One region of the Ruania suaedae genome, then DNA from elsewhere that is predicted to be linked to it. Evidence: riboswitches for the same ligand, from Rfam matches in the RefSeq annotation. Region 1 holds a riboswitch; each other region holds the start of a gene.
What was found. A riboswitch is a leader RNA that binds a small molecule or an ion and turns the genes downstream of it on or off. The one in region 1 is predicted to bind S-adenosylmethionine.
Positions count from the first base shown of each region.

Region 2: linked by a shared signal. The riboswitch ahead of LQF12_RS01265 (methylenetetrahydrofolate reductase) and the one ahead of LQF12_RS03615 (aminotransferase class V-fold PLP-dependent enzyme) in region 1 are both predicted to bind S-adenosylmethionine.
Region 3: linked by a shared signal. The riboswitch ahead of LQF12_RS10530 (LLM class oxidoreductase) and the one ahead of LQF12_RS03615 (aminotransferase class V-fold PLP-dependent enzyme) in region 1 are both predicted to bind S-adenosylmethionine.

Region 1 is NZ_CP088018.1:793,182-796,449, forward strand. It holds gene LQF12_RS03610 (alpha/beta hydrolase) at 1-87, opposite strand, end outside; gene LQF12_RS03615 (aminotransferase class V-fold PLP-dependent enzyme) at 132-1,541, opposite strand; SAM riboswitch class IV at 1,572-1,687, opposite strand; gene LQF12_RS03620 (hypothetical protein) at 1,761-3,161, opposite strand.
Region 2 is NZ_CP088018.1:290,653-293,920, forward strand. It holds gene LQF12_RS01255 (L-rhamnose mutarotase) at 1-279, shown strand, start outside; gene LQF12_RS01260 (enoyl-CoA hydratase/isomerase family protein) at 286-1,344, opposite strand; SAM riboswitch class I at 1,493-1,595, shown strand; gene LQF12_RS01265 (methylenetetrahydrofolate reductase) at 1,641-2,555, shown strand; gene metE (5-methyltetrahydropteroyltriglutamate--homocysteine S-methyltransferase) at 2,655-3,268, shown strand, end outside.
Region 3 is NZ_CP088018.1:2,293,742-2,297,009, forward strand. It holds gene LQF12_RS10525 (MFS transporter) at 1-755, opposite strand, end outside; gene LQF12_RS10530 (LLM class oxidoreductase) at 966-1,946, opposite strand; SAM riboswitch class IV at 2,221-2,351, opposite strand; gene LQF12_RS10535 (CHAT domain-containing protein) at 2,415-3,268, opposite strand, start outside.

The DNA of each region.
Region 1 (3,268 bases):
CAGGGTCGCGACGGCCTCGCCTCCGGCGTCGGGTCGCAGCGGCAGGGTCTGCTGCTGCCAGGGCTCACCCAGGATGTCGGTCACCATGCAGCGAGGCTAGTGTGCCTGGCCCTCGAGCGGCGCCGGTGGGGTCAGTGGGCGCCGGCGAGCACCTGCGCGACCGTCGGCGCGGTGCTCGGGGCCGGTCCGCACCCGGCACCGGCTGCGGCGGTCGCGAGCACCGACGGCGCGTCCGCCTCGGCGTGCAGGTCCTGCAGCAGGCCGAGGGCCGCGGGCAGCTCGCGCTGGTCGTCGCGGGGCTGCCACCGCCCGCCCACCACCTCGTAGGAGGCCTGCGGACCGGTGGTGAGGTAGCTCTCGATCCCGGCGATCAGCCGGTCCACGTGCTCGTCGGTGGTGCCGAGGCCGATGCTGGCTCGGAGTCCCGCCTCCAGCCCCCGGGCCGCGAGCAGCGGGTGGGCGCAGAACCGCCCGTCCCGCACCCCGATCCCGTGCTCGGCCGAGAGGTACGCGGCGACCAGCCCGGCGTCGTGGCCGGGCACGCTGAAGGAGACGACGGCGGTGGGTTCGGCCGAGTCGGGCCACAGCCGCAGCACCTGCACGCCCTCGAGCGCCTCGAGTCCGGCCACCAGCCGCGCCCGCAGCCGGGAGTCGTGCTCGGCGAGGCGCTCGGCCACCGCCTCGAGCTGGGTGCAGGCCACGCCGAGCGCGATCGCGCCGATCACGTTCGGGCTCCCGGCCTCGTGTCGCTGCGGGGCCGGCTCCCAGACCGTCTCCTCGAGGGCCACGTTCGTCACCGCTCCGCCCCCGGCGAGGTACGGGGTGCCGGCGTCCAGCCAGTCTCGGCGCCCGACCAGCGCACCCGCACCGTAGGGGGCGTAGAGCTTGTGGCCGGAGATGGCCACGTAGTCGGCGCCGGTGGCCTGCAGCGAGAAGAGGCGATGCGGCGCCAGCTGGGCGGCGTCGACCACCACCCGGGCTCCCGCCTCGTGCGCTGCGGTGACCACCTCGGTCACCGGCAGCGACTCACCGGTCACGTTCGAGGCACCGGTGATCGCGACCAGGGCGTACTGCCCCTCGGCCAGGGCCTCGCGCAGGGCCGTCACGGTCTCGGCGACGGTGGCGCGCGCGGCGAGCACGTCGGCGCCGTGGCGCTGCCACGGGAGCAGATTGGCATGATGCTCGATGTCGAGCACCAGCACCCGCCCCGGCACGCATCCGCCGAGCAGGTTCAACGAGTCGGTGGTGTTGCGGGTGATCACCGCGACGTCGCCCTCACGGGCTCCCACGAAGCGCCCGACGGCGGCGCGTGCCTGCTCGTAGAGCGCCGTCGAGACCTGCGAGAGGTAGCCGGCGCCGCGGTGCACGCTCGCGTAGAGCGGCAGCGCGCGAGAGACGGCGTCGGCCACGGCTGTGAGCGCGGGTGCGCTCGCGGCGTAGTCGAGGTTGGCGTAGCCGATCGTCCACTCACCCTCGCGGGGGACGGTGAGCGGCACGGCCGTGTCGGCGCCGACGAGGGGGAGCAGGGACTGCTGCGACATGTGATCCTCCAAGGTCCGTCGGACCCTGAGGGCCCGCGCTTGCCGGGCGCCACCTCGACGCCGGCCAGGTCGTCACCCGGGGCACCCCACCGCGGTTGGAGGGTTGCCGGCCAGCGAGCCGGGGCTTCGCGCTGGCGCTCATGACCTTGGCTCCTAGAGTGCCACGTCCACCGGGGTGCTCGTCCATCCGGCGGCGTTGCTGTCTCACGTGGTGAGTCCTCAGCAGGTGGCGGGATCGTCCGAACGCATTGGCCGGTACTCGACCGTGGTGCCCTCGGCACTGGCCTCGAGCGTGGGCCCGGCGGCCTCGGTCCGCTCCGTCAGGATCACCTCCACCTCGACCTCGCCGCCGGTGACCAACGGCGCCCACGCCGCGGGCAGGGTGGGATCGTCGGTGACCCAGTCGACGTCGTTGAGGCGGCCGAGGCGCCGGATGTCGCACGCCTCGTTCACCACCAGCCGGTAGGGCCAGACGCGGCCCGGTTCGATCGTGTCGCCGCTGCGCGCCGGCGCCTGCTCGTCCGCGGCATCGATCAGGTCGGGGTCGGTGCCGATCTGATCCGCCGTGGCGGTGCTGCCCGGCGTGGACAGGTCGGCCGAGACGACGGTGCGCTCCTCCGGCACCCCGGCGGGCGGGTCCTCGGCGCTGAGCTGGACGTGGAACGGGCCCTCGGGAAGGGCCTCACGCTGGACGGCCACGACGAAGGCGTGCGGGTTCGCGTCCTCGGTGCAGGCTCCCGGTGAGCCGGGCACGACGATCTCGGCGTGCAGCACCCGGCCGGTCGCCACCACGTCGTCGAGCCGGATCGGGCAGCTGGAGCCGTACACGGCACCGAACCAGACGGCGATCTCGCTCTCCAGGTCCAACGCCGGCACCTCGCCGCTCATCCCGGCTTGCTCCCACAGGTCGGCGTACTGCGACTCGGTCGTGGCCACCCCGGTGCGATAGACCTCCCCGGTCTGCTCCTCTCCGAGCAGCCGCCACTGCTCCCCCTCGGTGGGCTGCTCACCGGGCTCGACCACCTCCTCGGGCTCCGGCCCCGAGACGCACAGCGGTTCGTCGACGAACTCCTCCATCGCCTGCAGGTTCTCCTCCGACAGGACGCTGAGTTCGACGGCGACCACGCCCAGCTGAGGTTCCGGTGCGAGACTGCTCACCGCGCCCTCGGGTCCCTCGGTGCGCACCCGCTCGGCGAGGTCGGCCAGCTGCTCCTCGGTGTGCAGGGCCTCGACCACCGCCACCCCCTCGTCGCTGAACTCATCGGCGACCTCGGTGCGGCGCTCGGCGACATCCTGGGTGAACGCCACCGACACCCAGCCGTTGTGCTCGCGGTCGATCCAGATCCCGGCATAGCCCGGCAGGTCCTGCGCCCACGCACGGACCTCCTCCACGGGCTGGTCGTTGCCCACGTACACCGGATCGTCCCGGTAGTTCTCATCGGGAGCGCGCAGCGGTGTGACGTCCTCGCAGGCGACGATGCTGTCGTCGGGAGGTGGTGCGCCCGGTGTCTCGGGTTGGATCGCCCCGCACGCGGTCAGACCAGCGGTCGTCAGGATCGCCATCGTGGCTCCGAGACGCTTGCGGTCGCGCATCTTGCCCCCACTTTCCGGGTTCATCACGATCGTGTCCTGACGGCCGACCGTGTTGCACCTACCACGCAGCCTACTGTCCGATCCGTGGGCGGGCGCGGACAGTGACATGACAGCCCGGCGATCGCCGACCTACG
Region 2 (3,268 bases), 500 kb from region 1:
GAGCGTGACCACCAGGCCATCCCCGAGGGGATGGTCGAGGAGTTCGCGCGCCTGGGCGTGCACGACTGGAAGATCTGGCGCAGTGGCCGGGATCTCTTCCACCTCGTCGAGTGCGACGACTTCGAGGCGGCCATGCGCGAGCTGGAGCACAGTGAGCCGAACGCGCGCTGGCAGGAGTTCATCAACACCCATCTGGACGGCTTCGCCAGCTTCGGCGAAGGGCCGACGGCCACCAGCGTGCCGCTGGTGTGGACGTTGCAGGACCAGCGGCGGTCCTGACGCCACTCAGAACAGCGCGAGCACCTCGGCCGGGTCGACCTCCTCGAGCGAGGCGTGCCGCCAGCGCGGCTCCTGCCCCCGTTCGATGAGGACTGCCCGCACTCCCTCGATGAAGTCACCGGCCCCGGCGCCCCGCATCAACCCCGTGCCCAACCGCAGGTCCTGGTCGAGCACGTCGGCCACGGTCGGCATCCGGGCGGCACGGCGGATGGCCTCGAGGGTGAGCGCCACCGAGAACGGGCAGCGCGAGGACAACATCGATGCCGCCTCCTGTGCCTCCGGCTCCGGGCGATCACGCAGGCGGGAGGCCACCGCGACCGGGTCGTCGCCGCTGAAGCAGTCGTCGATCCACGCGCGGTGACCGACCGAGCCGCCCGGACGGCGGGCCGGCTCGAAGCCCTCCACCGGCTCCAGGGGCGCGCCCCCGGCCCATCGCGCGCACAGCCGTTCCCAGGCCTCGGCCTCGATGAGCTCATCAGCGAGCCCGGCGGCGATCGCTTCCTGCCCGCCGGCTCGCGCCCCGGTGAGGGCGAGGTAGGTGCCCAGCTCACCCGGAGCCCGGGAGAGCTCGAACAGCGCACCCACGTCCGGGAAGAAGCCGATCGCCGTCTCCGGCATCGCGACGGTCGTGCGAGAGGTCACCAGCCGTAGCGAAGCGTGCCCGGCAAGCCCGATTCCGCCTCCCATGACCACCCCGTCCATGAAGGCGGCGACAGGGATCCGGGCCTGCGCGATCAGCCGGTCGAGGGCGTACTCGGCCTCCCAGAACTGCACCGCGCGATCGACGTCGCCGGCCAGCAGCCAGTCCCGGATCGCGCGCACATCACCGCCCGCGCACAGGCCCCGGTCACCGGCGCCGTCCAGGGCGAGCGCCTGGACCGACCCGTCGTCGGCCCACGCATGCACCTGGTCACTCACCGCGGTGACCATTTCCGTGGTGAGGGCGTTGATGGTCTCGGGCCGGTTCAGCCGGATCCGCCCGAGCGCGCCGTGCCGGGCGACCAGCACGTGCTCGCCGGCGCGAGTCCAGGGGAAGGCGTCGGGGTCGGTGATCGGGTCCGGCACGGGTGCCTCCTACGTGATCAGTCGGGCGGGCCTGCCCTCCTTCCGAGTGTGGCCCCCCGACCCGGTGCGCGCACGGCGTCGCTCCACCGCCGGTCTCATCCAGTGATACGAGCTGGAGGCAGGACATGAGACAGGTAGCATCGGAAACTCACCATCCAGAGCGGCCGAGAGTCCTGGCTCGACGACGCCGCAGCAACCCCTCAACGGAAGCCTCCCGCGGGGAAGGGTGCTACAGCCAGGTCCGATGGAGTTCTGATGCAGGCACAGGTCCACCCACCCGACGGCGGGGGTCCCCCATGACCACCGCCACCCTCTACCGCACCCCCCGGCCGGGGCCGTGCATCTCGTTCGAGCTCTACCCGCCCCGCACGCCGCGAGGCGAGGAGACGATCGGGCGCACCATCGGTGCACTGGCCGATCTCGCCCCCGACTACTTCTCGATCACCTATGGCGCCTCCGGCTCCACGCGTGCCACCTCCCGGGAGCTGATCTGCCGGGTCCGGGACGAGACCCGCATCACGCCACTGGCCCACCTCACCTGCGTCGGAGCCAGCGCCGAGGATCTCGACGGCTACGTCGCCACCCTGCTGCAGGCGGGCGTGCGCGACTTCCTCGCGCTCCGCGGCGATGCGCCGGCCGGCGAACCGGACTGGCGTCCCCACCCTGAGGGTCTCACCCGTGCCAGTGAGCTCGTGGCGCTGCTGCGGCAGACCGCCCGCGACCACCTCGGCGAGGAGGGGGACGCCGTCAGCATCAGCGTGGCCACCTATCCCGGCGGCGCCTACGACGCCCAAGGGCGGCCCCGCATCGAGGACGACGACGTCGCCGCCCTCCTGGAGAAGCAGGCCGCGGGAGCGGACTTCGCCATCACCCAGCTCTTCTACGACGCCGGCCACTACGCCGAGCTCGTCCGTGCCGCGCGCGCGGCGGGCGTGCGCATCCCGATCGTGCCGGGCCTGATCCCGCTGACCGACCCGCGCCGGCTGCGCCGGATGGTCGAGCTCACCGGCGTGCCGGTGCCGCCCGCGCTGCTCGAGGAGCTCGACAGTGCGCCGGACAAGGAGGAGGCGTACCGGCGCGGACTCGCCGCCAGCGTCCGGCTCGTGCACGAGGTGCTCGAGACCGGTGCGCCCGGGATCCACTTCTACACGTTCAACTCCTCGCGCGCCGTGCTGGACCTGCTGCGCGAGTCCGGCCTGCGGCCCACCTGACCCGGCCCGCCGACGTCCACTGACTCCCACTCACACTGCACCGCCCCCTCGTACTCCCACCCCGGCAGGGGACGACCACCCGATCCACCGGAGGACTCGATGACTCAGCACACCCACGACGCCCAGCCCTTCCCCGCCACCACCGTGCTCGGCTACCCCCGCATCGGCCCGCGCCGCGAGCTCAAGCGCGCGCTGGAGTCCTTCTGGTCCGGTGCCACCACCGAGCCCGACCTCGCCGGGGCGGGCTCCGCCCTGCGCCGCCGCACCCGCGAGCACCTGAGTGGCCTCGGCCTCGACCCGCACGCGGCGGCCATCCCCTCCGACTTCAGCTACTACGACCAGGTGCTCAGCACGGCCGTGGCCGTGGGTGCCGTCCCGGAGCGGTTCGGCATCGACGCCGAGGGGCCGGTCGGCCTGGCCGACTACTCCCGCCTGGCTCGCGGCGACGCCGGGACCGCCCCGCTGGAGCTGACCAAGTGGTTCGACACCAACTACCACTACCTCGTGCCCGAGATCGGCGCGCAGACGCCGCTGCGTCACATCCCGGGTTCGGCTCCGGTGGCCGAGTTCCTGGAGGCCAAGGAGCAGGGCACGCTGACCCGGCCCGTCCTCGTCGGGCCGGTGACCTTCCTGGCGCTGGCCAAGGGCGAGGAGGACACCGACCCGCTGGACCGGCTCGACGACCTCGTCGAGGTCTACCGGCAGCTGCTCTC
Region 3 (3,268 bases), 1.5 Mb from region 1:
TCCCCCGCCTGCGTGGCCAGCACCGAGGCGCCTGCCTGAACTGAGCCGAAGATCATCCCGATGGTCAGCTGGGCGAGTACGAGCACCACGAGCACGGCCGGCAGCGGCTCCCGGCTCACCGTGGCATCGCGCCGGGGCACAACGGCGGCCGTGGGGTGCACGGCGAACCAGGTGCCGAACAGTCCCAGCAGCACACCGGCGGCGATCAGAGCGGCCGACGGGTTGAGCATCGCCGCCACCAGGCCGACCACCGCCGGGCCGAGCACGAAGCTCGCCTCGTCGGCCGCCCCCTCGTAGGAGAACGCGGCATCGACCAGCGGTTGCTCGGACCGGCCGGACCGGCGCGCGATCGGGCGCCAGCGCACCCGGGCCAGGGTGCCCACCTGCGGCAGGAATGCCCCGCTCGCCCCGGCGATGAGCACCAGCGGCCACCAGGGGTCGCCGGAGGTGTAGGAGGAGGCGGCCAGCACGAGCCAGACCAGCCCGGCGGTCCCGACCAGCGACTGCACCAGCAGGACCGGCCGCTGCCCGATCCGGTCGGTCAGCGCCCCCGCGACCGGGGAGGCGACGGCGTTGACCACCGCGGTCGCGCCCGCGGCCGCGCCGCCGGCGCCGTAGGAGCCGGTGGCGGCCGAGACCAGCAGCAGCGCGCCGATCTGGGACATCGCCACCGGCAGCCGGGCGAGGAATGCCACGAGGATGTAGACCACGCCGGTCAGCGAGAAGAGGTTCCGGTAGGAACGCAGGGGGGACATTCACGGCTCCAGGGTGCGCGGACGCGCGCACCACCCCACCGCTGGTGCGCAGAAGCCCTGATCGCAGTCGCGAGTTTACCTCCGCGACACGCCGGGTCGCCAGCGCTGGTGACGCAGCCGACACGGATGCGCCGGTCTGCAGCACCATCGCGCCGCAGACCGGCGCATCCGTGTCGACCCGGTCAGACGAGCCGGGTCAGACGGGCCGGGTCAGGCGGTGACCCGAGCGCGCGCGGCGCTCACGCGGCGGCGTCCGGCGGCAGCGGTCTCCACCGCCGCCGCGCGCGGGCCCCGCAGTCCGCGTGCCTGCAGCAGCGGCACCACGTCCTGCACCAGGGCGACGACGTCGGTGGGCACCGAGGCGGGGATGACGGTGAACCCGTCGGCCGCACCGGCGTGGACCCACTGCGCCCACAGGTCGGCCAGGTCGGTGGCGGTCCCGATCGAGCGCAGCGGCACCGGGCGCGGCTGCTCCTCGAGCGAGGTGAGGAGGTCCCAGCGGGCGCGCGCGCTGGGCGCATCCGCCGAGATCAGGGTGTGCACATCCACCAGTACCTGCACGTCATCGGCGTCGCGGCCCCACTCCACCGCCGCCTCCCGGATGGCGGTACGTGCTGCACGGGCCTCCTCCAGCGTGGCCACGCTCAGGCGGGCGACGTCGGCACGGGCGGCGGCGAGCTCGCCGTCGACCGAGGTGCGCACGGGGACGACCACCTGCGGGCGGGCCGCCACGGCGGACCCCCGCTGCGCCGTCGGCCATCCGGTGATGACGGACTCGACGGCCCGCAGGCTCCGGGCGCCGGAGGCGGCCACCTCGAGCTGCCAGCCGGCCCGGCCGGCGGAGGCGCGGTGCACGCTGGCCACGGCGCCGGCGACGTGCTCGGGTCGGTGGCTGCCGAGCGGGACGGTGGCGACCAGGGTCGCGCGGGAGGTGTGGCGGGACAGCCGGGAGGCGGCCACGGCACCGTCGAGCCAGTCGTCGCGGCGGCGCACACCGGCGTGGTGGAAGGTCTCGTCCAGGGTGAGCAGGTCGACGCCGCCCTTGTCGGCCAGCGAGGCCAGGCCGGCGAGGCGGCCCATGATGAAGGACTCGGCGTCGGAGTCCTCGGCACGGCGCCACTCACGGGGTGCGCCGGCGCCGGACAGGTCGAGGGAGATCAGCGAGGTGGGCAGGGTGGCCGTAGCAGGCATGAGAGTGTCCTTGTTCTGCGAGAGCGGGGAGCTCGATCGCCGGTGCACGCCGGCGTTGTCACGCCACCGGCAGGTGTGCAGCCGCGAACCGAGGGTGGTTCCGAAGGGGCCAGGCGCCCGAGGGACCGGTCGAGGTTCGGCTCAGGCCGACATGGAACAGCGACACATCATGCAGGCGGCGAAGCGCAGTGCGGGCCGTGCGGGCCGTGTGAACACTGGGGTCCGGTCCTGGATCATCTGTTGCTGTGTCCTTCTCTCGTCCACCGCGCTCGCGGTGTTGCGCTTGCCCTGCACCAGGTGGCCAGGGCCAGGTCGTCACCCGGGGCACCCCACCGCAAGTGGAGGGTTGCCGGTCAGCCGGCCGGGGCCGTGGCACTGCGTCCACGTGTGCTGACACTCAAGACCTTGGTCTGCACTGTACGAGCGAATTGGATGACGTGTCAACCAATCACGATCGGTGCGCCGCGCTCAGCCGGCTCCGTAGCACTGGACCGCACAGTCGAGGGCGTCCGTGCCGAACGCGAGCGCGGCCGCCGCGGCGGGCGTCCGCCCGACTGCGAGCGCCGCGTGCAGGGCGCCGAACCGTTCCAGCGCGGCGTCCTCGCAGATGTCCGCCGGCGCCGCCACCACCGTCCGGGCGCCCGCGTGCAGCCAGGCCCGGGCCATCCCGAGCGAACCCCCGGCGGCGCCGCAGGCCGAGAGCACGACCACCGGGGGCACCCGCGGGTAGAGCTCGACATCGTGACCGAACAGGTCGCCATCGGTCAGGGTGAGGGAGGCGAAGAGCGGGTGCGCCTCCCGGTCCTGACCGTGGGCGCTCACGTGCAGCAGGTCCACGTCGGCGGCGAGGATCTCGGCGTCGTGGCAGTCCTCCCCCTCCCGCACGGGGCGGGTGTGCCATCGCCGGCGCACCAGGTCCGCCTCCGCGCTCCCGGTGCGGGTCCCGGGCCCGACGACCACCCCGACACCGTGGATCGGCCGGGGCGCGGCCTGGCGCAGCCACGCGCTCGCCGAGGTCGGCACGGTCACCGGCACACCGGCGGTGCTCGGCAGCTGCCCCCACGGCATCCGGGCCATCACCGCCGGTGCGGTGATCGTCAGCGCGCCGGCGCCGTGCAACGCCGGAGCGAGGAGCCGGTCCAGGCCTTCGATCCGCTCCCGGAGCGCAGCACGGACCACCGGTGCGCGCAGCTGGGCCGCCATCGTCAGGTCCGCACCGAGACCGCCGAGAAGGCGATCCATCTCGCCCCAGGCACCGAGATCGAGGATGTCCTCGCGGTCACCGAGGGTGAGGGCGATCAGCCGGCCCTCGATCTCCATCA